2 regions of the Leucobacter sp. CX169 genome follow, and region 2 is predicted to be linked to the other one. Evidence: predicted binding sites of a transcription regulator. Region 2 holds the regulator's gene; the other holds the start of a gene.

Region 1 (12,023 bases), 850 kb from region 2:
CTCGTACGCCCAGGCGAGGGCCAGGTGCGGGTTCGCGAGCATCGCGCGGCCCACGAACACGACGTCGGCCTGGCCCGTGACGAGAATGGTCTCGGCCTGCGCGGCGGAGGTGATCATGCCGACGGCGCCGACGGGGAGGCCGGCCTCGCGCACCTTCGCCGCGAGCATGGTCTGGTACGACGGCCCGACCGGGATCTTGGCGGGGATGTTCGCGCCCGAGGACACGTCGATAAAGTCGGCGCCGTCCTCGATGAGCCAGCCCACGAGCTGCTTCGAGTCCTCGATGCCGAAGCCGCCGTCGGTCCACTCGGTCGCCGAGATGCGCACGAGGATCGGCAGCTCGGGCTGCTCGGCGCGGATGCCGCGGACGACCTCGCGCAAGAGGCGGGCCCGGTTCTCGGGGGAGCCGCCGTACTCGTCGGTGCGCTCGTTGCTCAGCGGGGAGAGGAAGGAGTGGAGGATGTAGCCGTGCGCGCCGTGCAGCTCGACGACGTCGCAGCCCGCGCGGGCTGCTCGTGCGGCGGCGGCGATGAAGGCCTGCACGATGTCCTTGACCTCGGCGGTCTCGAGGGCGCGCGGCTCGCGTAGCCCGGGGAAGGCGATGGCCGACGGGCCCACGGTCTCCCAACCCTCGGTCGGCGCTTCGGGCGTGCTCAGCGGGATCGACCCGTCGGGCTGGCCGGGCAGCATACGGTACAGCGAGGCCTTCCGGCCCGCGTGGGCGAGCTGGATGCCGAACTTCGCGCCGTGCGAGTGCACGACCTTGGCGACGTGGGCGAACGCCGCCTCCTGCTCGTCGTTCCAGAGGCCGAGGCAGCCGGGGCTGATGCGGCCCTCGGGCACGACTCCCGTCGCCTCGGCGAGCACGAGGCCCGCGCCGCCGCGGCCGAAGGCGCCGAGGTGGACGACATGCCAATCGTTCGGCACGCCCTCGGTGGCGGAGTACTGACACATGGGCGAGACCCAGACGCGGTTACGGACTTCGACGTCACGCAGGCGGATCGGGCTGAAGAGATTCGGTTTGCTCACAGCGCGAGTCTAGGGAACACCACCGACGCGACGAAGCATGTCGGTGGCGTGTGACACGCTTATTACGTCCAGATCGCTTCGGGGGCACCCAGAACCAAGTGGATCCGCGAAATCATTAGGGAAACGAGCCGATATGCGCCTGCTGCACACCTCGGACTGGCACCTCGGCAGAAGCTTCCACGGCCACCCGACGGTGCCGCAGCTGCGCGAGGTGCTCGCGGAGCTACCGAAGCTGGTGCGCGAGCATGAGGTCGACGCGGTGCTCGTCGCGGGCGACGTGTTTGACCACGCGGCGCCGGCGGCCGATCTCTACGCGGTGCTCGCCGAGGTGATCCGCGGCATCCGCGAGGCCGGCGCCGTCGTCGTGCTCTCGAGCGGCAACCATGACAACGCGAGCCGGCTCGGGTTCCAGGCCGAGTGGGCGGCGCTGGGCGGTGTGCACGTGCTCGCGGCGCCCGACGCGTTCCGGCGGCCCGTGCGGCTCACCGACGAGCACGGCACGGTCGACATCTATGGCATCCCGTACCTCGAACCGATGCTGCAGCGCGGCCTCTACCCGGGCGAGGCGCTGCGCGAGCACCACACGCTGCTCGCTCGTGTGACGGGCGAGATCGCCGAGCTGCGTGCGGCTCGAGGGGGTCGTGCGGTCGCGATGGCGCACTGCTTTGCGGTGGCGACGGCAGTGGACGACAACGGGCAGGATCCTGCCGTCGCCGAGGCGGCCGCGGGGCTGCAGCGCGACGTCACCTCGGGCGGGCTCGACCTCGTGCCCGCGTCGGTGTTCGCAGGGTTCGACTACGCCGCGCTCGGCCACATCCACGGCAGGCAGCGCCTCGCCGAGGGCATTCGCTACAGCGGCGCCCCGCTGCACCTCTCCTTCGCTGAGGCGGGCAAGCCGCGCGGGGTGTGGCTCGTCGAGCTCGGGGCGGCGGGCCTCGACGCGGTGACCTGGCTCGATCTGCCGGTGCCCCGGCCGCTCGCTCGGCTGCGCGGCACGCTCGAGGGCGTGCTCGCCGACCCGGCCCACGCGCCACACGAGCAGGATTGGGTGCAGGTGACGCTCACCGACCCCGTTCGCCCGATCGACGCGATGCGCCGCCTGCGCGAGCGCTTCCCGTTCTGCGCCCAGCTGGAGTTCGCGCCCGAGGGGGCGCCGGCGAAGTCGACGCGCAGCTACGCGGCCCGGGTGGAGCGCCGCCCAGATATCGAAGTCGTCGACGAGTTCCTGCAGCACGTGCGCGCGGGCGAGGGCGCGAGCGCCGAGGAGCGCGCCTTGTTGGCCGAGGTGCTCGCTGCCGCCGGGGCGGCCGGAAGTGCCGGCACCGAAGTGAAGGGCAACTGACATGCGGGTACTCCGCCTCGAGATCACCGGCTTCGGGCCGTTCCACCGCACGCAGACACTCGACTTCGAGCGGGCGGCGAGCGACGGGATCCTGCTGATCGGCGGGCGTACCGGGGCGGGCAAGTCGAGCGTGCTCGACGCGATCAGCTTCGCGCTGTACGGCGCCGTGCCGCGATACGACGGCGACGCGAAGCGGGTGCGCAGCGACCACTGCGGTCCCGACGACGAGACCTCGGTCGTGCTCGAGTTCGAGATGTCGGGGGAGCGGTACCGCGTGCGGCGCACGCCCGACTGGGAGCGGCCGAAGCGCCGCGGGGCCGGCACCACGACGCAGAAGGGCGAGGCCGAGCTCTGGCGCTTCGACGAGGCGGCCGGCGAGTGGGACGGGGTCGCCGCGCGGCCCACCGACGTGGCGGCCGAGCTGGCGCCCGTGCTCGCGCTCAACCACGACCAGTTCCTACAGGTCATCCTGCTCGCGCAGAACCGCTTCCAGCGCTTCCTGCACGCGAAGGACTCCGAGCGCCAGGCGCTGCTGCGCACCCTGTTCGCGAGCCAGCGCTTCGACAGGATCGAACAGGATCTCGCCGCCCGCCGCAAGACCGCAGAGCAAGCGCACGGCACGGCCGAGAGCCTCGTCGCGGGGCTGCTCGAGCAGGCCGAGGCGCGGGTGGCGGGGGTCTGGGGCGATAGTGACGGCGTTCTCGATCCCGGCGCAGATGTGGCTGAGGCCACCGAGCCCGCCGCCGTATTGCCGCTTCCGACCGGCCCAGCTGCCCGCCGCGAGGCGTTGGGTGTCGCGGCCGAGCGTCTGCGCGCCGTGGCGACGAACCGCCAGGCAGAGGCGGACGCCGCGCTCGCCGCAGACGAGGCCGCCGAGTCCGAGCTGCAGTCCGCCCGCCACCTGCTGCACCGCCAGCTGCGCCTCCGCGCGGCCCGGCGCGACGAACTCACGCTCGACGAGACCGCCGAGGCCATCGCCCAAGATCGCGCCCGCCGCGACGCCGCCGAGCGCGCCGCGCGCGTGGCCGATACCGTCCGCCGTGAGGCCGCCGCGATGGCTGCCCGATCGACCGCGGACGACGAGCTGACCGTCCAGGCGACCGCGCTCGACGCCGCCCGCGAGGCGGCGGGGGAGCACGCGCTCGACGGGCTCGTCGAGGGGGAGACACAGCCTGCTACCGTCACCGCCGAGCAGGCCCACGCCGCCACCGGGGCGCTCTCGGCGCTCGTCACCCGTGAGGGCGCGCTCGCGCTGCGCGACGCCCAGATCGAGGCGCTTGAGGCCGCCCACACCGCGGCGGAGGCTTTGCTCGCCGAGACCCGCGAGCGGGCGGCCCAGCTGCCGACCCAGCTCGCCGAAGCAGAACAGGCCGAGCAGGCGGCACTGACCGCGAGCGCGCCCCGCGCCGAACTGGCCGCGGCGCTCGAACGCGCAGAGTCTGCCCGCGCCGCTGCCACCCGAGTGGTCGCGATTGAGGCGAAGCTCGAAGCTCTCCGCGGCGAGACGAGCGCCGCCGCCGACCGTGCGGCCCTCGCGCTCGACGCGTACCGCGACCTCCTCGCGCGGCGCCGGGCGGGCGCCGCGGGCATCCTCGCGGACGAGCTGAAGCCCGGCGAGCCGTGCGCGGTGTGCGGCTCGACGGAGCACCCGGACCCCGCGAGCCCCGACGCGGCCGACCCGGCGACAACCGACGCCGACGCCCCCGACCTCTCGGAGGCCGCGCTGGCAGTCGCCGAGGCCGCCACTGACGCCACCCGCGACGCCCTCGATCGGGCCCGCGCGGCCGAGGCGCTCGCTGCCACCGAGCTCGCCACTGCCCGCACCGAAGGCGGGGGCCGCGACGCCGAGGCCGCCGAGCAACTCGTCAGAGAAGCGCACGCCGCGCACGCCGCCGCCCAGGCCGCGGCCGACGAACTTCCCGCCCGCCAGGCCGAGACCGCGCGGCTGCGCGCCGAGCGCGAGTCGGCCGACGAGTCCATCCGGCTCGCGGCCGAGGCCCTCGCGGCGGCAGCCGCCAGCGCGCAGGCCGCCCGCGCCGAGCGAGACGCCGAGGCGACGACTCTCGAAAAAGCGCGCGGCACCTTCGGCAGCCTCACCGCCCGCCGCGACGCGGTCGCCGCGCTCGCCCAGGCCCTCGACCGGCACGCCGCCGCCACGAGTGCCGCGACCCGCTCGGCCGAAGCCGAGGCCACGGCCAGACAAGAGGCCACTGCGGCCCTGGCTACCCACGGCTTCGCCACCCCGGCCGAAGCGCGGGACGCGGAGCTGCACGAGCCCGAGCTTGCCGAGCTCACCGACACCATCAAGAAATACGACGCCGAGCGGCAGCGCATCGACGGCGTGCTCGCCGAGCCCGAGTTGCAAGATGTCCCGGCCGACCGTGCGCCGATCGTCGCAGCCGAAGCCCGACAGCAGCTCGCCCGGGAGCACTCCCGCGCGGCCGCGAAGGCCGACGCCGATGCCACGCACGAGGCCGACGAGCTCGACGAGTTGCTGGCCCGGGTCGACGCCCAGCTCGCAGAGAGCGCGGCGGGAGCCGAGGCGCTCGCGCTGATCCGGAACCTCGCGGGCAGCGTTGAAGGGAAAGACCCGAACACGCGGCGCATGCGGCTTGAGGTGTTCGTGCTCGCGGCGAGGCTCGAGGCGATCATCGAGGCCGCGAACCGGCGCCTGAGCGCCATGGTCGGCGGCCGTTACACGCTCGAACACGACGACAGTCTGCAGGCGCGCGGGCGCCAGTCCGGGCTCGGGCTGCGCGTGCTCGACGAGTACACTGGGCGCCCGCGCAGCACCGAGTCGCTCTCGGGCGGCGAGACCTTCCTCGCCTCGCTCGCCCTCGCGCTCGGCCTCGCCGACGTCGTGACGGCAGAGGCAGGCGGCATCACGCTCGACACGATCTTCATCGACGAGGGCTTCGGCTCGCTCGACCCCGACGCGCTCGGTCAGGCGATGGCGATCCTGGACAGTTTGCGCGAGGGCGGGCGCACCGTCGCCCTCATTAGTCACGTCGCGGAAATGAAAGAGCAAATCCCGGCCAGAATAGAGGTGGTCGTAGACAGTTCTGGTGCGAGTCGCATCGAGTACGACGACACGGGTGGCACAGATCGGGCCCCCGGGAAGGACACCCCCTCATGACGCTCGGCGAACTGCTCGACCAGCACGCAGACGAAGACTTCGGCGGCACGCTCGGCGACCCCGACGCGATCTTCGCGGCGTTCGAGGAGTGGGCGTGGGAAGAGAAGGCGCTGCGCCTCTACCCCGCGCAGGAAGAGGCGGTGCTCGAGATCGCCTTCGGCAGCAACGTCATCCTCGCGACCCCGACCGGTACCGGGAAGTCGCTCGTCGCCCTCGGCGCGCACTTTGTCGCCCTGGCCGAGGGGCGCCGCACCGTCTACACCGCACCCATCAAGGCCTTGGTCAGCGAAAAGTTCTTCGACCTCGTCGCCGTGTTTGGCGCCGAGAAGGTCGGCATGATCACGGGCGACAGCTCGATCAACCCCGACGCCCCCATCATCTGCTGCACTGCCGAGATTCTTGCGAACCTCGCGTTGCGCGACCGCGACACCGGCGGCATTACGCAGGTCGTCATGGACGAGTTCCATTTCTACGCAGAGCCGGATCGCGGCTGGGCGTGGCAGGTGCCGCTGCTCATGATGAAGGACACGCAGTTCCTCCTCATGTCGGCGACGCTCGGCGACGTTGACGACCTCGCGGACGACATCAGCCGCCGTACCGGGCGATCGACCGCGAACATCTCGGGAGTCGAGCGGCCCGTCCCGCTCGCGTTCACCTACGCCGTGACGCCCGCGCACGAGACCGTCGAGAAGTTGCTCGAGGACGGCCAGGCGCCGGTGTACATCGTGCACTTCGCGCAGGCCGCGGCGGTGGAGCGGGCGCAGGCGCTCTCGAGCATCCGTGTCGTCACGCGCGAGCAGCGCGACGAGATCGCCGACGCGATCGGCACCTTCCGCTTCGCCACCGGCTTTGGGCAGACGCTGTCGCGCCTCGTCCGCGCCGGCATCGGCGTGCACCACGCGGGCATGCTGCCCCGCTACCGACGCCTCGTCGAAACGCTCGCCCAGCGCGGCCTGCTGCGCGTCATCTGCGGCACCGACACCCTCGGCGTCGGTATCAACGTGCCCATTCGCACGGTCATGCTCACGGCCCTCACGAAGTACGACGGCGAGCGCATGCGCCAGCTCACCGCCCGCGAGTTCCACCAGATCGCGGGTCGCGCGGGCCGCGCCGGCTACGACACCGAGGGCGACATCGTCGTGCTCGCGCCCGAGCACGAGATCGAGAACGTGAAGCTCGCGGCGAAGGCGGCCGCCAAGGCCGATGGTAAGGCGGGTGGAAAGAAGGCCAAGCCGGCCAAGAAGAAGTCGGCGCCGCAGGGCTTCGTCTCGTGGAGCGAGTCGAGCATGGAACGCCTGATCGGCGCCCAGCCCGAGGCGCTCGTGAGCCGCATGAAGATCACGCACTCGATGGTGCTCTCGGTCATCGCCCGTGGCGAGCGGCACGAGGGGGAGGCGCTCGCGACGATGCGCGAGCTCATCTTCGACAATCACGAGCCGCGCGCGCGCCAGTACGCGCACGCCCGCACCGCGATCGACATCTTCAAGACGCTGCGCCGCGGCGGCATCGTCGACCTGGTCGAGGAGCGCGGGCAGCACCTGCTGCGTCTCACTGTCGAGCTGCAGGCGAACTTCGCGCTGAACCAGCCGCTGTCGCCCTTCGCGCTCGCGGCGATCGAGCTGCTCGAGCCCGAGAGCGAGACCTACGCGCTCGACGTCATCTCGGTGATCGAGGCGACACTCGAGGATCCTCGCGCGATCGTGCGGGCCCAGGAACACAAGGCGCGCGGCGAGGCGATCGGCGCGATGAAGGCCGAGGGCATCGAGTACGACGAGCGCATGGAGCGGGTCGAGCTCATCACCTACCCCAAGCCGCTCGAGGAGCTGCTCGGAGAGGCGTTCGAGGCGTACACGGCCGAGGTGCCGTGGGCGCGGGACTACGCACTGCGCCCCAAGAGCGTCGTGCGCGACATGGTCGAGCGGGCCTTCAACTTCCGCGACCTCGTCTCGTACTACGAGCTGAGCCGCGTCGAGGGCACCGTGCTGCGCTATCTCTCGGACGCGTTCCGCGCGATCGAGCGCACCGTGCCCGTCGAGAAGAAGACGGAGGAGCTCGAGGACCTCATCGAGTGGCTCGGCGAGCTCGTGCGCCAGGTCGACTCGAGCCTGCTCGACGAGTGGGAGTCGCTCGCGCACCCCGACCCCGAGGCGCACGAGAAGGCCGCGCACGAGCTGCCGCCGCCCTCCCGCAGCGTGCTCGCGAACGAGCGCGCGTTCATCGTCATGCTGCGCAACGCCCTGTTCCGCCGCGTGCAGGCCGCATCGCACGAGTACTACCGCGAGCTCGCCGAGCTCGACTCGGGCTTCGGCTTCACCGAGGACGACTGGCGCGACGCGCTCGATAAGTACTTCGATGAGTACGACTCGATCGCGATTGACGCGACCGCGCGCTCACCCAAGCTGCTCGAGATCGACCGCGGCGAGCCGGGTGCGAACGTATGGAAGTTCCGTCAGGTCCTGCAGGATCCCGAAGGCGACCACGACTGGTCGATTCGCGGCATCGTCGACCTCGACGAGTCGGAAGAGGCCGGTCAGCCGGTCGTCATTGTGCAGGAGGTCGGGCCGCACGGCGGCTAGTGGGGCATTTGCTCGTCAACGCTTCGGCGCCGTTGAGCGCTCTTCATCCCTGACGGTGGCCTGCGGCTGCCGCGGTTTCCGGCCCTGCGGGCTGGAAACCTTGCCCTCGGGTCGATTGGTTGCGTTCGCTCGGCAGGTTGCGCCCTCGGATCAGGGTGCTGCTCGCCGTCGAGCTTGCGCAAGGTGCTGCTTCAAATCATCTGAAGCGACCGATCGCCCAAGCTCGACGAGGGCGAGCTTAGGGCGGCTGTGGGGAGTCGCCCTAGTTTGCTGCGATCGGGCGCGTCAGTAGGCGCAGGACCTTGCGGAAGCCGAGCGATTCGAGCGCCTCGGGCCAGCCCGCGTCGGTCTCGCTATCGAGCGCGATGAGCGCCGAGGTCGCGCCCGCTGCGGCGAACGGTGCGAGCGCCGCCTCAAGAGCTGCGGCATCGGCCTCGACGTCGTATTCCGGCTGGCCGACGACCAAGACATCAGAGGTGAGCCACGTGTCGTCGGGGCCGTCCTCGAGCGCGAGGGCGAACAGTGCTTCTTCGTCATCGAGGTGCTCGTCGAGCAGCTCGCCCAGGCGATCCTCGTTGGTCTTACGCTCGCCCACGGCTGGTCCGCCTGCGGGTGCGAGGCGCAGCCAGGTCTCACCGCGCTCGACGAAGCCAGCGTGCTCGTAGAAGGCATCCGCCGATTCATTGCCGGTCATGACCTCGAGGGCGGACTCGGCTGCTTCCCAGCGCTCGGACGCCTCAGTCTCGACCGCGGCGAGCAGTAGGGTCCCGATGCCCTGCCCGCGCGTTTCAGGCAGCAGGACCAGGCTCTCGATGGTGACGATCGAGCGCTCGTCGTCCTCGTCGATCGGGTCGTCCTCGTACGCGAGCGCGTAGCCCGAGGGGACCCCGGCGGTGTGGGCGACGATGGCGAAGGCGGTGTGATCCTTGAAGATCTGTTCGTAGTGCGCGAAGCGCAGCGGCCAGCTCTCCTCGCGGGGACGCACGGCGAGGCCGGCGTCACCGTTCTCGTGGTGATGGTCGTAGAGCGCCTCCCAGAGCGGCTGCACGATGGGCAGCAACTCGATGCCGCCCATCTTCAGTTCGACCTCGGGCTGGGCAGGTGAGTTCGTGGGGAGATCGTCTTCGCGCATGGGATTGAGTGTATCGCCGAGGCGGAGGAGAAGGCCGGGTGGCGCGGGCCCGGGCCCGCCGGTGAGCGGGATGGCGGCGCGACGGCAGACCTCTGTGGTGCAGCGGCTATCCTGTGCAGCGACTATCCCGTGCGGCGGCGGCGCAGCGCGTCGAGCCCCGGCGGCCGCGTCGGCGGTCGCACTGATCGCCAGCCACGGCCGGAGTCGATCCACGGCGGGGCAAGCACCTCGGGCAACCCGTCTCTCATGCGTACTTCCCACCCGTTCGATCTGAGGGATCGGTGGTGATACCAGCACAGGGTGGCTCCGTTGTCGGTATGAGTAGATCCGCCTTTGGCGTGCTCGGTCACGTGGTGAACTTCGCACCAGGAAGCGGGGACGCTGCAGCCGGGAATGATGCAGCCGCCGTCGCGCATCGCGATCACGCGGCGCTGATGGGCGGTGAAGATGCGTTGGGAGTTCCCGAGCTCGATGACGCGGCCGTCGCTGTTCTGCACGACCCGGTGCACGCTGCCAGCGCAGCTGGCGTGAGCAACGCCGTCGATTGAAATCGGGGTGACCTCGCCGTCGTGCCCGTGCAACCAACCGAACCCGTGCTTCGCTGTGAGCTGTTCCTCTTCGACCTGGATGAGCACGGTGACCGCGGCCCCGCCCAGCGTCGGGATGCTGTCCTGCTGGCTCGCGGCCTGCGCGATCGCGGCGAACGCATCGTGTCGCCGCTGGCCGGGTGTGCGGCGATCGGCAGGGGCGAAGTCATCGGCGTCGCCGTCTGAATCGTCGGAGGGGTCGACCGGGACGAAGCGAACCGAACTCCCGCCGGAAAGGGCGGGCGTGCCGGCAATTGATGGCGGAGTGGTGAGTGCGGATTCAGCCGTGGCGATGGCGGTGGCGGTGGCAGTGACGCCGCTGTCGGTGGCGGTAGGGCCACCGGCCTCGCGAGTGCGCGGCGAATTGATCGCGTCGAACATGCGGCCCACGAGCGCTGCGACCTCCGGCGCCACCGCGCCCCGAATCGGCACGAGACCGTTCTTCTCGTGGCCGAAGCTGATGAAGCGATGCATCTGCTGCTGGTCGAAACGGGGCTCGGGGCCGTCCTGGTCGAGAACCGCGACCCACGGCCGGCACATCGTCCGGATGTCGTCCGCGTGCGCCGCCGACACGGCGGCCTGGCCGCCCGGCGGCGTCGTGCCGCAGGCCGCGGCAACCAGGCACTGCTCGGCATGCGAGACATCCTCGGCACTAACGTGGCCGGGGAGCACACCCAGCCCGCGCGTAATGATCTCGGCGCTCTCGATGCAGATCGCGTGCGAGGCGAGCGCCGCGGCGACCGCGGGAAACTTCGGTGGGACGGTGCTGCCCGAGAACCCCAGCTGAGCGCGCGTCACGCGGGCGAGCGCGAACCGCTTTGTCGCTGTGCCGGCCGACACCAAGGCAAGGCGCCGCAGGAGCTCGGTCGCGTTGTGGCAGCCGTGCCGGAACGCGAGGGAACCCGAGCCGAAGTCGTTTCGCGCTCGATGGTCTACCTCGCCCGCGAGCTCGACGCGCAGAGCGTCCACCTGCCGTCCCAAGGCCTCCACTTGCTGGGTGAGCGCAACGATCTCGCGGTCCGTCTTGAGCCCCAGTCTGTCGCCGACCGCCTCAGAAAGCGCCGCGGCGGCTCGAATGAGCAGCGCCTGCGAGACGATTTCGGGGGTGTCGTCGTCGACACCGGAAGCGGTGAGTGCCATACCCTATTCTCTCATGAATAGAAGAAAAATTCGATGTAGAGTCGCAACAAGGTGGGAATATATCTTCGAGAAAGCGAAGGCATCCAACGGCCGCCACCAACCCGCTCAGTCGGCAGGCCGCTCAACTTCCTCGATATCCTGATCCCGCAGCTGTACCTGCTCTATTCTGGGCTCATCTGCTCGGCGAAATGCCGGGCGACGCCGGGCGCTGCCCCGGCAGCACAGGTGACACCAGCTGGGCGAACACCAAGCGAGAGGCGATCGAGCGATGACCGACCACACCCAGGGCGCAGAAGCCCTCACCCGTGACGAACTGTTGGCCATCGCCGACCACACGCTGCTCGCCAGCGACACGACGCCGGCGCAGCTCGATGCCTTCCTCGACGCCGCACGCGAGCTCGGTGTCAAGCGCGTCTGCATCAGCCCCTCCCTTCTGCCCGTCGACAAGCGCGGGCTCGAGATCGTCACGGTCGTCGGCTTCCCCTCCGGAGCCCACCACGCCGAGGTCAAGGCCTTCGAGGCCGCCCGCGCGGTAAAGGAGGGCGCCGACGAGATCGACATGGTTGTGAACCTCGGGCTCGTGCGCGCCGGCAACTTCGCCGCGGTCCAAGACGAGGTGCGTGCGGTGCGCAACGCGACCGAGGGGCACGTGCTCAAGGTCATTCTCGAGACCGCGGCGCTCTCGGACATCGAGATCGTCCTGGCGAGCCGCGCCGCCGAGGGCGGGGGAGCGGACTTCGTCAAGTCCTCCACCGGCTTCCACCCCGCGGGTGGCGCGAGCGTGGCGGCCGTCCGCATCATGTCCGACACCGTCGGCGGGCGCCTCGGCGTCAAGGCCTCGGGCGGCGTGCGCACAGCCGCTGCGGTGCGCGAGCTCTACGCGGCCGGCGCGACCCGGTTTGGCCTGTCGGGCACGGCCGCGATCGCTGCAGAGCTCGATGCTGACGAGAACGGTGCGGGCGATGGCGGCGGGCAGGATCCTGCCGGTGCAATCGGGGCCAGCGAGACCGGCGGGGCTGGTGCCGCCGATACCGCCGCCCAGAGCGGCGGGTACTAGCGCCATGCGCCTCGGAGTCATCGA
Region 2 (12,023 bases):
ACGGCGACGCGCGGCAGGCTCACAGTGCGCCCTTGGTGGAGGGCACCCCCGCGACCCGCGGATCCAGTTCCTTTGCCTGTCGGAAAGCGCGCGCGAACGCCTTGAACTCCGCCTCGGCGATGTGGTGCGGGTCGCGACCCTCGACGAGACGGACGTGCACCGTCAGGCGCGCGTTCAGCGTGATGGCTTCGAAGAAGTGACGCACCATTGAACCGGTGAAGTGACCGCCGATGAGGTGGAACTCGAAGCCGGCGGGCTCGCCGCTGTGCACGAGGTAGGGGCGCCCCGAGATGTCGACGACCGCCTGCGCGAGCGCCTCATCGAGCGGCACGAGGGCATCGCCGTACCGCGAGATCCCGCTCTTATCGCCGAGCGCCTCGAGCAGGGCCTGGCCGAGCAGGATCCCGGTGTCCTCGACGGTGTGGTGCACGTCGATGTGGATGTCACCCTTCGCGCGCACCGTGAGGTCGGTGAGCGAGTGGCGGGCGAACGCCGTCAGCATGTGATCGAAGAACGGCACGCCGGTCTCGATATCCGACTCGCCCGTGCCATCGAGGTTCACGGAAACGGTGATCTGGGACTCGCTCGTCGCACGCTCAAGCGTTGCGGTGCGGGGGGCTGCGCTCATGTGCACCATCCTAGCCAGAACGCCGGTCGCCCTAGCGGTCGTTCGGCGCCAGTTCGGTGAGCGCCGCGATCAGCGTCGTCGTCTCGGCTTCGGTTCCCGCCGTCATCCGCAGGTGGCCCTCGATCGAGAGATCGCGAATCAGGATGCCGCGTTCGCGAAGCGCGGTGAACGTCGCCGCCGGGTCAGCGAAGCCGCCGACGAGCAGGAAGTTCGCACCCGAGTCGTGGACGCGATAGCCGAGTTCCAGGAGCGCGACGGCGAGGCGGTCGCGCTGCACGCGAATGTCGGCCACCGTCGCGAGCATGGGGCCCGCGTGCCGGACGGCGGTGGTGGCCGCCGCCTGGGTGAGCGCGGACAGGTGGTAGGGCAGGCGCACCAGGCGGAGGGCGTCGACCACGGCGGCGTCCGCGGCGAGATAGCCGAGCCGCACGCCGGCGAAGGCGAACGCCTTGCTCATCGTGCGCGAGACCAGCAGGCGGGGGCGTCCGGGCAGCAGGGCGATCGCGCTCGGGTTCTCCGCGTCGAACTCGGCATACGCCTCGTCGACGATCAGGATCCCATCGGTGGCGTCGTACGCCGCCGTAATGACGTCGGCCGTCGTCGTCGTGCCGGTCGGGTTGTTCGGCGTGCAGATGATCGTGATCGAAGGAGCGTGCTCGCGAATCGCCGCCTCGACGAACTCGGCGTCGAGCGCGTAGCCCTCGGGCCGCTCGATGCCGATCCATTCGGTGTCGGTTCCCGCGGCGAGCAAGGGGTACATCGAGTAGGTCGGGGTGAAGCTCAGGAGCGAACGACCCGGGCCACCGAACGCCTGCAGCACCTGCTGCAGCACCTCGTTCGACCCGTTGGCGGCCCACAGCTGCGCTGCGGTCAGGCCGTGACCGAGATAGCCGGCGAGTCCCTCGCGCAGCTCGGTCGCCTCGCGATCGGGGTATCGGTTCACCCCGCGCACCGCCTCGACCAAGGCGGCTGCAATGTCCGCCACGACCCCTTCGGGCAGCGGATGGGTGTTCTCGTTGACGTTCAGGCTCACGGGCACGGCATCTTGCGGTGCCCCATAGGGGCGCTTGCCCACCAGGTTGTCGCGGAGGGGAAGATCACTCAGGCTGGTCACCCAGCTAGTCTACGAGACCCGACCCCTTGACAACGCTCGGGTTGTCGGAGAACCGCAGCGGTACGGCCAGGGTCTGCCCGACCTCAACGTCGGAGCCCCCCAGCTGGTTCAGGCGCACGATCTCAGAGATCAGGTCGCGCGGATCGGCCTTCGGATCGAGCCCGCTCGAAATCTGCCAGAGCGAGTCGCCCGGCTGAACGACAAGGTAGCCGAACTCCTGCTGGCTCGACTCGCTCGACGCCTGGGCCTGAGCTGCGCCGAAGACCGCGCCGAACACGACGACGCCGAGGACGAGCAGAGATACGAACGCCGCAAGCACGATGCGCCCGCGGCGGGTAATCCGCAGCCGGGTGCGGGCGGTAGCTGATGACGCCGACATGCCCGACACGGGCAGTGAGATGACAGACATTGTTCCTCCTCGATCAGTACGTTCGAGACGCTCCACACCAGTTCGATGCGAACATTTGTTTCGAATGTATCTTCGAACAAACGATTCCGCAAGCTCAAATTCGAACATCGTGACGATATATTCCTTGCGACACTCGAACAGATGTTTGTTTTCGCTCGAACATTGGGGCTAGTGTTTCGAACACGAGCTCACTGAACCACGGACCACCGACATTGACGTTTGCGCGGTGGTTCCGCCCGAAAGGACTGCACTATGGCCAGCTCCTCCACCCGGTCGAATGGCCGCGGTAAGCCGCTTTCCGAGAAGCAGCGGGCGATTCTCGAGTTCATCTCGCGCTCGGTCGAGAGCCGCGGCTATCCGCCGAGCATGCGCGAGATCGGCGACGCGGTCGGCCTCGCGTCACTGTCGAGCGTGACCCACCAGCTCGGCAACCTTGAGCTCGGCGGCTACATTCGCCGCGACCCAAACCGACCGCGCGCGCTCGAGGTGCTGGTCGAACTCGCCGAAAGCCGCAGCGCCCGCGAGGCCGAGAACGGCCCCGAGACCGGTGAAGCTCGCCTGGTTCCCCTCGTCGGCAGAATCGCCGCCGGCATTCCGATCACGGCCGAGCAGCAGGTCGAGGAGCTCGTGCCGCTCCCCCGCCAAATCGTCGGCGGCGGTCAGCTCTTCATGCTCCGCGTCGTCGGAGACTCGATGATCGATGCGGCGATCTGCGACGGCGACTACGTGGTGATCCGCCAGCAGAACACCGCCGAAAACGGCGACATCGTCGCCGCGATGCTCGACGAGGAAGCCACCGTCAAGGTCTTCCGGCAGCGCGACGGCCACACCTGGCTGCTCCCGCGCAACAGCGCGTTCGAACCCATCCTGGGCGACCACGCCGACATTCTCGGCAAGGTCGTAGCGGTCTTCCGCTCGGTCTAGGCCCGCACCGGGTCAGGGGTCAGCAGCCCGAGCTCTCGCAGCACCGCGAGCACCTGCTCGTGCCGGTTGAAGGTGTACAGGTGGATCGAGGGAGCGCCGCCCGCCAAAAGCTCGCGGGAAAGAGCGAGCGTGAACTCGACCCCGAGCTCGGGGGCGTACCCGCCCGCCACTTCCAGCGCACGCTCGAGCGTTGCCGGCGCCGGTCGTCCGGCGAGCTGAGCCACGCGACGCAGCTGCGCCGACGTCGACACCGGCATCAGCCCCGGCAGCACCGGGATCGTTAGCCCGGCCGCGCGCGCCTCGTCGACGAAGCCCAGGTATTCCTCCGCATGGAAGAACAGCTGCGTGATCGCGAGCGACGCACCCGCCTCCTGCTTCGCGACGAGCCAGTCGAGGTCGGCCGAACGCGACCGCGTCGACGGGTGCCCGTTGGGGTACGCCGCCACGGCGGTGCGCCCCACGCTCGTAAACGCCGGGCGTTCGGAACGCACCTGCGTGACAAGGGCGGTGAGCTCGGCCGCCGAGATTGCGGAGGCAACGTCCGCCTCGCTCTGGCCCGCCGGCGGGTCGCCCCGCAGCGCCAAGAAGTCGTGAATGCCCGAGTCCATGAAAGCGTTGATCTGACGCCGTAGCTCGTCCCGGTCGTCCCCCACGGTCGTGAGGTGCGCGAGCGGCAACGCGTCGGTGTGCCGGCGCAGGTACTGCAACAGCTCCAGTGTGGCGTCTCGGTTCGTCCCGTTCGCGCCGTACGTCACCGAGATGAAGTCGGGCTCGGCCGCCGAGAGGTGCTGCACCGCGTGGCCGAGCGCGAGCGCCGCCGACGGCGTGCGGGCGGGAAACACCTCGAACGAGAATCGGGCGAGGGTCGGGCGGGATCCGGTGAGCAGCAGGGCGTTCACGAGGCAACCCCCGCGAGCTCGGCGCGTGCCAGCTCGGTGCCCCGAACGCGGGTCGCGATCTTCGCGAACGCCACCTCACGCGCAAAATCCGCCGAGCCATGACGCGGCTTGTCGTCGATGACGTACGGCGAGAAGCCGCAGTCGTCGGTTGAGCCGAGCCGCTCGGGCGGGACGAACCGGGCCGCCCGCACCAGTTGGTCGCGCACCTCCTCAGCCGTCTCGAGCCTCGGTGTGAGCGGGTTTGTGACGCCCAAGCGCACGTGCGGGGCCCGTTCACCCAGGCGAGTGATCTCGCGCCCCACGAGCGCGGCAACGCGATCGGGGTCGCGCTCGCTCGCCGCCTGCACGAGGAAGTACCCGGCCTCGATCTGGAACAGCTCCGGGATCAGTTCCGCGTAGTCCACCTCGGCGCTGTGCGCCGAGTCCCGGTCGCTTCCGGGACAGGTGTGGACGCCGATCCTGGCGCGATCCTCGGCCGAGAACCGGTCGAGCACGCGGTTGATCAGCTCGATGAACCCACCGAGGCGCTCGCGGCCCGCCCACGGCTGCCGGGCGTCACGGCTCAGCGCAAGCCGGCCCTCGGTGAAGTCGATCGACACCCGGGTCGCGCCCGCAGCGAAGGCCCCGCCGATGTCGTCCGCGCACGCGTCGACCAGGTCGTCGTGGAACCGCTCGCGCGGGTAGTCCGGCAGCGCTCCTTCGAAGGGGTACATGAGCGACAGCATCGCGGGCGAGACGACCGCCTGCTTGAGCGGCAGATCGGTGTGCTGCCGGGCCAGGGTCAGGTCGTCCGCGGCCCATGCCCGGTACCGAAATGGCCCGGACGTCAGCCGAGGAAGCACGCGGTGATGCCCGTCCGCGAAGACCGCGAACACGTTCGCCGCGGCCTCCGCAGCGTCGTTGGCCCCTGAACCGCCGAGCGGATAGCTCGCGAAACTCTGCCGACGCTGCTCGCCGTCAGTGATGAGCGGCGACCCCGTCTCAGCAAAGCGGGCCAGCGTATCGGCGACGGCGTGATCCTGCTCGACTTGCAGCAGCGCAGGATCGGCGAGGCCCGCCTCAACGTCCAGCACCGTCCGCTGTAGACGCGACGGGCGCGGGATTGAGCCGACCGGTTCAGTGGGCAACACGACGGTGATCTCCTAGGCGCCGCGCACGGCGTGGGCCGCGCGCACGAGGTTGGTCAGGCTCTCGACGGTCTCGGCATAGCCGCGGGTCTTCAAGCCGCAATCGGGGTTCACCCAGAGCTGCTGACCGGGGACGTGCGCCGTGGCGATGCCGAGCAATTCGGTGAGCTCCTCGACGCTGGGCACGCGGGGAGAATGGATGTCGTAGACCCCCGGGCCGATCCCGCGTGAGAAACCCGTGCGACCGATCGGCTCGACGACGTCCATGCGGCTGCGCGCGGCCTCGATGCTCGTGACGTCGGCGTCAAGGCCGTCGACCGCGTCGATGATCTCACCGAACTCCGAGTAACAGAGGTGCGTGTGGATCTGCACTCCCGCGGCCGCCGAACCCGTGGCGAGACGGAAGGCGCCCACCGACCAATCGAGATACGCGGCCTGACGGTCGGCATCGAGAGGCAGGAGTTCGCGCAGCGCCGGCTCGTCCACCTGGACAATGCCGGTGCCGGCCGCCGCCAGGTCGTCGATCTCGTCGCGCAGGGCGAGCGCGACCTGGGACGCCGTCTCACCGAGCGGCTGGTCGTCGCGAACGAAGGACCAGGCCAGGATCGTGACGGGACCCGTCAGCATGCCCTTCACCGGCTTCTCAGTGAGGGACTGGGCGTAGCTCGTCCATGCCACCGTGATCGGCGCGGGGCGCGACACATCGCCCCACAGGATCGAGGGCCGCGTCGCGCGTGTGCCATATGACTGCACCCAGCCGTGCTCGGTGACCGCGAAGCCGTCGAGGTGCTCGGCGAAGTACTGCACCATGTCGTTGCGCTCGGCCTCGCCGTGCACGAGGACATCGAGACCGATCTCCTCCTGCAGGCGGATGACGCGTGCGATCTCCTCGCGGAGGAAGCCGTCGTAGGCCACCTGGTCGATTTCGCCGCGGGTGAAGGCCGCACGTGCGGTGCGAATCTCGGTGGTCTGCGGGAACGACCCGATGGTCGTCGTGGCGAGCTGGGGGATGCCGAGCGCCGCCTGCGCAGCGTGGCGATCGGCGTTCGCGGCGCGGTTGCGATCGGCCAAGCCGACTGCCGCCGCGCGGGCGCGCACGCCGCCGTCGCGCACCCCTGGGGCCGCGGCCCGGTCGGCCAGTGCCGCGTCGGTGTCGGCAAGCTCGACCTCGATGGCGTCACCGCCCTCGGCGAGTCCCTTGGCCAGGATCACGACCTGCTCGACCTTCTGGTCGGCGAACGCGAGCCAGGACGCGAGGCGGACGTCAAGCTTTGACTCCTCGTCAACGTCGTGCGGGACGTGTTGCAGGCTGACGGCGGTACCCGCGACGACCGCGATACCCGCATCCGCAAGCCGGGTCAGGGTGGCGAACGCCGCGCGCGAGTCGGTGCGCCAGACGTTTCGACCGTCGACCACGCCGGCGACGAGCTGAGTGCCCGCGAAGGCCTCGGCGAGCTCCCCCGAGGCGAGTGCTGATTCCGGCAACGTGCCGCGCACGAGGTCCGCCTGCACCGCCTCGACCGGGAGCCGGCCCAGTCGGGCCAGCGCCCGGGAGCTGTCGCCGTAGGGCGCGGTCAGCAGGATCGCGGGCCGGCTCGTGCGCACCTCGGCGGCGCCGAGCTGCGCGTAGGCGCGCTCCACGAGCGAAGCGATCTCTTCGCGCGACACGCTCAGCGAGTCCGAGACGAGCGCCGGCTCGTCGAGCTGCACCCAGGCAGCCCCGGCGGCGGCGAGTTCACGCAGCAGCTCGGCGTAGACCGGCACGAGCTCGTCGAGGCGCTCGATCGGGCGGAATCCCTCGGGCGCACCGTCTGCGGGCTTCGCGAGCAGCAGGAAGGTGACCGGGCCGACGAGCACCGGGCGCGACTCGACGCCGTCCTCGCGCGCTTCGGCGACGAGGGCCGTCAGCGCCGACGCGTTCGCCGCGAACGGCGTCTCGACGTCGATCTCAGGCACGCTGAAGTGATAGTTCGTGTCGAACCACTTCGTCATCTCGAGCGGCTGGCGGTCTCGGTCGCCACGAGCGAGCGCGAAGTAACGCTCAAGCGAGCTCCCGTCGATGCCGCGGAAGCGCTCGGGAATGGCTCCAACGGCGACCAGCGCGTCGAGCACCTGGTCGTAGTAGCTGAAGCTCTCAGGGATAGCCCCTCCGGCAGCGGGGAGCCCGAGGCCGGTCAGGCGAGCGCGCGTCGTCTGACGGAGCGAGCGGGCGACACCCTCGAGGTCAGCCTGAGTCGAGGCACCCTTCCAGAATGACTCGATCGCGCGCTTCAGCTCGCGACGGCGGCCGAGGCGGGGGTAACCCAGGATGGTGGCGGGGGGAAGCAAGGGGGCAGACATCGGTGGCGGGTCCTCTGCAGTTGCTGCGTGGGCCGGGCTGACATTCCTGACAGGATCCCGGCGCCGTCGGGGTGAAATCCCTGGCGACAGGCCCAAGCTAACAACCGCATCGGCGCGCACGCACGCATGTGTCGTCCCGCGACATCACACGACGCAACACGGCGAAACGCTACGTCATATAGGGTGAAAGCTTGGCCAACATCTCGCCAGAAACAAACGCGTGCACGCGCGTGCCGTCCTCGACGTACTCGGTGTTCACCACCCGGTTGCGCTCGTGCATTTCAGCGACGAGTCCCCCCTTGTCGTAGGGCACCACGACGGTGACCTCGATGTCGGGCATGGGGAGGGTCGCGTCGATGCGCTCCTTGAGTTCCCGGAGGCCCTCGCCTGTGCGCGCGGAGACAAACACGGCGTCGGGGGCGAGCCCGTGCATGAGCAGGCGGCGGTCGTCGTCGATGAGGTCGGCCTTGTTGACCACCACGATCTCGGGGATCGCCTTGGCGTCTACCTCGGCGATGACATCGCGCACGGTTTTCAGCTGCGCTTCGGGGTCGGGGTGCGAGCCGTCGACGACGTGCAGGATCACATCGGCATCAGCGACCTCCTCGAAGGTCGAGCGGAACGCCTCGACCAGCTGATGCGGGAGGTTGCGCACAAAGCCCACCGTGTCGCTGTACGTGAAGGTGCGCCCGTCGGCGGTCTCGGACTGGCGCACGGCCGTGTCCAGGGTCGCGAACAGCTCGTTCTGCACGAGCTCGGCCGAACCGGTCAACCGGTTCAGCAGGCTCGACTTGCCGGCGTTCGTGTAGCCGGCGATGGCGACTGACGGCACCTCGCCGCGCTTGCGATTCGCGCGCTTCGCGTCGCGGGCCGGAGTCATCTCCTTAATCTGCTTGCGCAGCTTGGCGATGCGCGTGTTGATCTTTCGGCGATCGAGCTCCATCTGCGTCTCGCCGGGGCCGCGTGAGCCCATGCCCGCGCCGGCACTACCGACCTGGCCACCGGCCTGGCGCGACATCGACTCGCCCCAGCCGCGCAGACGCGGCAGGAGGTACTGCAGCTGGGCGAGCTCGACCTGAGCCTTGCCCTCTCGGCTCTTCGCGTGCTGGCTGAAGATGTCGAGGATGACGGCGGTGCGGTCGATGACCTTCACTTTGACGACGTCCTCGAGCGCGCGGCGCTGGCTGGGCGCAAGTTCGGTGTCGGCGACCACGGTGTCCGCCTTCTGCGCGGCGACAAGTTCGGCGAGATCTGCGGCCTTGCCCTTGCCGAGGAAGGTCGCGGGATCTGGCTTGAGTCGACGCTGCAGCAGGCCGTCCAGCACCGTCGCCCCGGCGGTCTCGGCAAGCGCGGCGAGCTCGCGCAGCGAGTTCTCCGCCTCCTCGAGCCCGCGGGTCTGCGGGTAGATGCCGATCAAGATAATGTTCTCGATCCGCAACTCGCGGTTCTCAACCTCGGTGACGTCCTCGAGCTCCGTCGAGAGACTGCGCACACGCTTGAGCGACGCACGATCCTCGCGCTCCATGCGGATCGCGTCGAGATCGCTTGCGAGCTGATCGTGCGTGTCTGAGCCGAGCGCCTGGGCCCGGCCGTCGAGCACACCGCCCGAGCGGATCACGGGCGCCGGGTCTGACCCCGCGGCACGACCGATCACGCGATCAAGCAGGGCGTCCGTGCTGTCAGTACCCGATTCCTGGCTTGCAGCGGCCTCGTCGGTGGTTTCTCCGCGCTCGCGCGATTCGTGCTTCGTCATCTTCGTCCCAGTCTACGGGGCGCACGCGCCCATTTCGCGGGGAGCAGAATGCGGCTGCGCGCAGGATCCTGCCGGTGCCAGCCCCCACTCAATGGGATACTGGCTGACATGACGGATTCCGGGCAGCAGCACTATTTCTCAGCGACCCCGGAGGGCGAGTTCAAGACCCGCACCATCACGGCCGAACTCGCGGGCGCGCCCCGCGAACTCACCACCGCCGGCAGCACCTTCAGCCCCGAGCACCTCGACCAGGGCACCGAGATCCTGCTGCGCAAGATCCCCGAGGCCGAGGGTGCCGGGGCGATTCTCGACCTCGGCTGCGGCTGGGGGCCCATCGCGCTCGCTGCGGCGCTCGAGGCGCCAGAGGCGACGGTCTGGGCGCTCGACGTCAACGAGCGCGCGCTCGAGCTGACGCGCCGCAACGCCCAGGCGCTCGGACTCGAAAACGTCCGCGCCGTGACGGCTGCTGAGATTCCCGACGATCTTCGCTTTGACGAGATTCGCTCGAACCCACCGATTCGTGTGGGCAAGGAGGTCCTGCACGGGCTGCTGCGCACCTGGCTGCCGCGCCTCGTCCCCGGGGGCGTCGCCTACCTGGTTGTCGCGAAGCACCTCGGCGCCGACTCACTGCAGCGCTGGCTCGCCGAGGAGTTCCCCGAGCTCGAGGTGTACCGCCTCGGTCGCGACAAGGGCTTCCACATCATCTGCGCACAGGCGTAAACGCCCGTGGTCAACGGTCCGATGCGGCGCCTGGGCGCCCAGGGCCCGGCGCTCGTCATCCTGGCGCTGCTCTGCCAAGAGGTCGGCGCCTCGTTCGCGATCCTGGTCTTTCCCGTGGCCGGGCCGGTTGGCATGGTCGCCATTCGCCTGTGGTTCTCGGCGATCGTGCTCTGGATCCTGGTGCGCCCGAAACTTCGCGGGCTGAGCCCCGCCGCCTGGCGGACGGTGCTCGGCTATGGCCTCGTGCTCACCGCGATGAACCTCACGTTCTATCTCTCGCTTGAGCGGCTGCCACTCGGCACCGCGGTCACGATAGAGGTGCTCGGCCCGCTCGCGCTTAGCGTCATCACGGGGCGGCGCTGGCTGAGCCTCCTGTGGGCGCTCGTCGCGTTCGGCGGCGTCATGCTGCTGAGCTGGCAGCCGAACGCCGAACCGCTTGACCCCATTGGCGTCGGCTTCGCGCTCGCCGCCGCGGTGATGTGGGCGAGCTACATCCTGATGACGAAGCGCACGACCGAACACTTCAGCGGCATGACGGGGTTCACCCTCGGCATGACGGTCGGCGCGATCGTCGTCACCCCGCTCGCCGCGGCGACCACCGGGGCGAGCCTTTTCGAGCCGAACGTGCTCCTGATCGGCATCGCGATCGCGCTGCTTTCATCGGCTATCCCCTACGGGCTCGAGATGCGCGCGCTGCGTGTGCTGCCCGCGAGCACGTTCTCGGTGCTGCTCGCGCTGGCCCCCGCCATCGCCGCGCTCACCGGCGCGATCGTGCTGCAGCAGCACCTCACCCTCGCGGCCTATCTGGGAATCGCACTTGTCACCCTCGCCGGCATCGGCGCGGTGCGGGCTCGGCGTAGTCTGGAACAATCAGTCGAGGAGGCGCCATGAGCACATCAGTAGATTCCACCTATGACACGCAGGTTGCCGAGCTGCTGGCCGAGCTCGAATCGCTCGAGAACCCGAAGATGCGCGCCGTGAACGAACAGCACGGCGACGACCACGGCGTGAACCTCGGCCAGCTTCGGGCCATCGCCAAGCGACTGAAGCCACAACCCGACCTCGCACGCGAGCTCTGGCGCACCGACGTGACGGCGGCGCAGCTGCTCTCGATCCTCATCAGCCGCCCCAAGCTGTTCACCGCCGACGAGCTCGATCAGATGCTGCGGGAAGCCCGTGCTCCCAAGGTGCACGGCTGGCTCGTCGAGTACATCGTGAAGAAGGGCCCGCACAAGGAAGAGCTCCGGAGGCTCTGGATGAATGATGCAGACCCCGTCGTCGCCAGCGCCGGCTGGGCGCTCACCAGTGAGCGTGCGGCCAAAGCCCCGGAAGGTCTCGACCTCCCCGCCCTCCTCGACACGATCGAGGCGGAGATGGTGGCCGCGCCCGAGCGCCTGCAATGGGCGATGAACCAGTGCCTCGCCGAGATCGGGATCGCGCACCCCGAGCTGCGCCCGCGCGCGCTCGACATCGGCGAGCGGCTCGAGGTCTTGAAGGACTATCCCACCCCTCCGGGTTGCACCTCCCCCTTTGCGCCCGCCTGGATCCAAGAGATCGTGCGCCGCAACGAGGAAAAGGCACTCGCCGCGGGCGTCGTCTAGCGGGAAGCCACAACAACCGCGCGCGACTGCGGCGAGCGCTCCCTCCGCCACTACGCTGGCAGCCATGAGTGTCGTCGTCGCCCCACGTCAGGGATCAGCAGAGCGCCTGTCGCGCATGATCCAGCTGCCCACGGTCTCCGCCGAGTTGGCCGAGCGCGGGCGGGAGCCGTTCGAGGCGTTCGTCCTGCTCCTTGAGGAGCTGTACCCGCTCACCCACGCGGCGCTCGCGCGCGAGCGCATCACCGACTTTGGCCTCCTGTTTCGCTGGCCCGGGCAGGACGGGACGGCCGCGCCGGTCGTCCTGATGGCGCACTACGACGTCGTGCCGGTCGACGAGTCGGACGCCTGGACCTATCCGCCGTTCGCTGGCCGCATCGAGGGCGAGTTCGTGTACGGGCGCGGCGCGCTCGACGACAAGGGCCCGCTGCTCGTGATCCTGGAAGCGGTGGAGAACCTGCTCGCCTCAGGGTTCACCCCCGCCCGCGACGTCTACCTCTCGTTCGGCGGG

The links. Region 2 encodes LexA, which represses DNA repair genes until DNA is damaged. Its sites were predicted from a motif close to TCGAACANNTGTTCGA; they were not measured.
Region 1: the regulator LexA is predicted to act here: its motif matches at 10,996-11,011, upstream of JW030_RS04240 (HNH endonuclease signature motif containing protein).

Annotation. Positions count from the first base shown of each region.
Region 1 covers NZ_CP071051.1:943,630-955,652, forward strand. Annotated here, with positions in the region: gene JW030_RS04215 (NADH:flavin oxidoreductase/NADH oxidase) at 1-1,029, opposite strand, end outside; gene JW030_RS04220 (exonuclease SbcCD subunit D) at 1,163-2,371, shown strand; gene JW030_RS04225 (AAA family ATPase) at 2,373-5,507, shown strand; gene JW030_RS04230 (RNA helicase) at 5,504-8,083, shown strand; gene JW030_RS04235 (N-acetyltransferase) at 8,346-9,215, opposite strand; gene JW030_RS04240 (HNH endonuclease signature motif containing protein) at 9,338-10,942, opposite strand; gene deoC (deoxyribose-phosphate aldolase) at 11,211-11,999, shown strand; gene JW030_RS04250 (Ppx/GppA phosphatase family protein) at 12,004-12,023, shown strand, end outside.
Region 2 covers NZ_CP071051.1:1,793,455-1,805,477, forward strand. Annotated here, with positions in the region: gene hisH (imidazole glycerol phosphate synthase subunit HisH) at 1-23, opposite strand, end outside; gene hisB (imidazoleglycerol-phosphate dehydratase HisB) at 20-628, opposite strand; gene JW030_RS08175 (histidinol-phosphate transaminase) at 660-1,742, opposite strand; gene JW030_RS08180 (LysM peptidoglycan-binding domain-containing protein) at 1,747-2,151, opposite strand; gene lexA (transcriptional repressor LexA) at 2,404-3,075, shown strand; gene JW030_RS08190 (methylenetetrahydrofolate reductase) at 3,072-3,974, opposite strand; gene JW030_RS08195 (hypothetical protein) at 3,971-5,104, opposite strand; gene metE (5-methyltetrahydropteroyltriglutamate--homocysteine S-methyltransferase) at 5,117-7,441, opposite strand; gene hflX (GTPase HflX) at 7,611-9,194, opposite strand; gene JW030_RS08210 (class I SAM-dependent methyltransferase) at 9,303-9,914, shown strand; gene JW030_RS08215 (DMT family transporter) at 9,921-10,805, shown strand; gene JW030_RS08220 (DNA alkylation repair protein) at 10,802-11,515, shown strand; gene JW030_RS08225 (M20/M25/M40 family metallo-hydrolase) at 11,580-12,023, shown strand, end outside.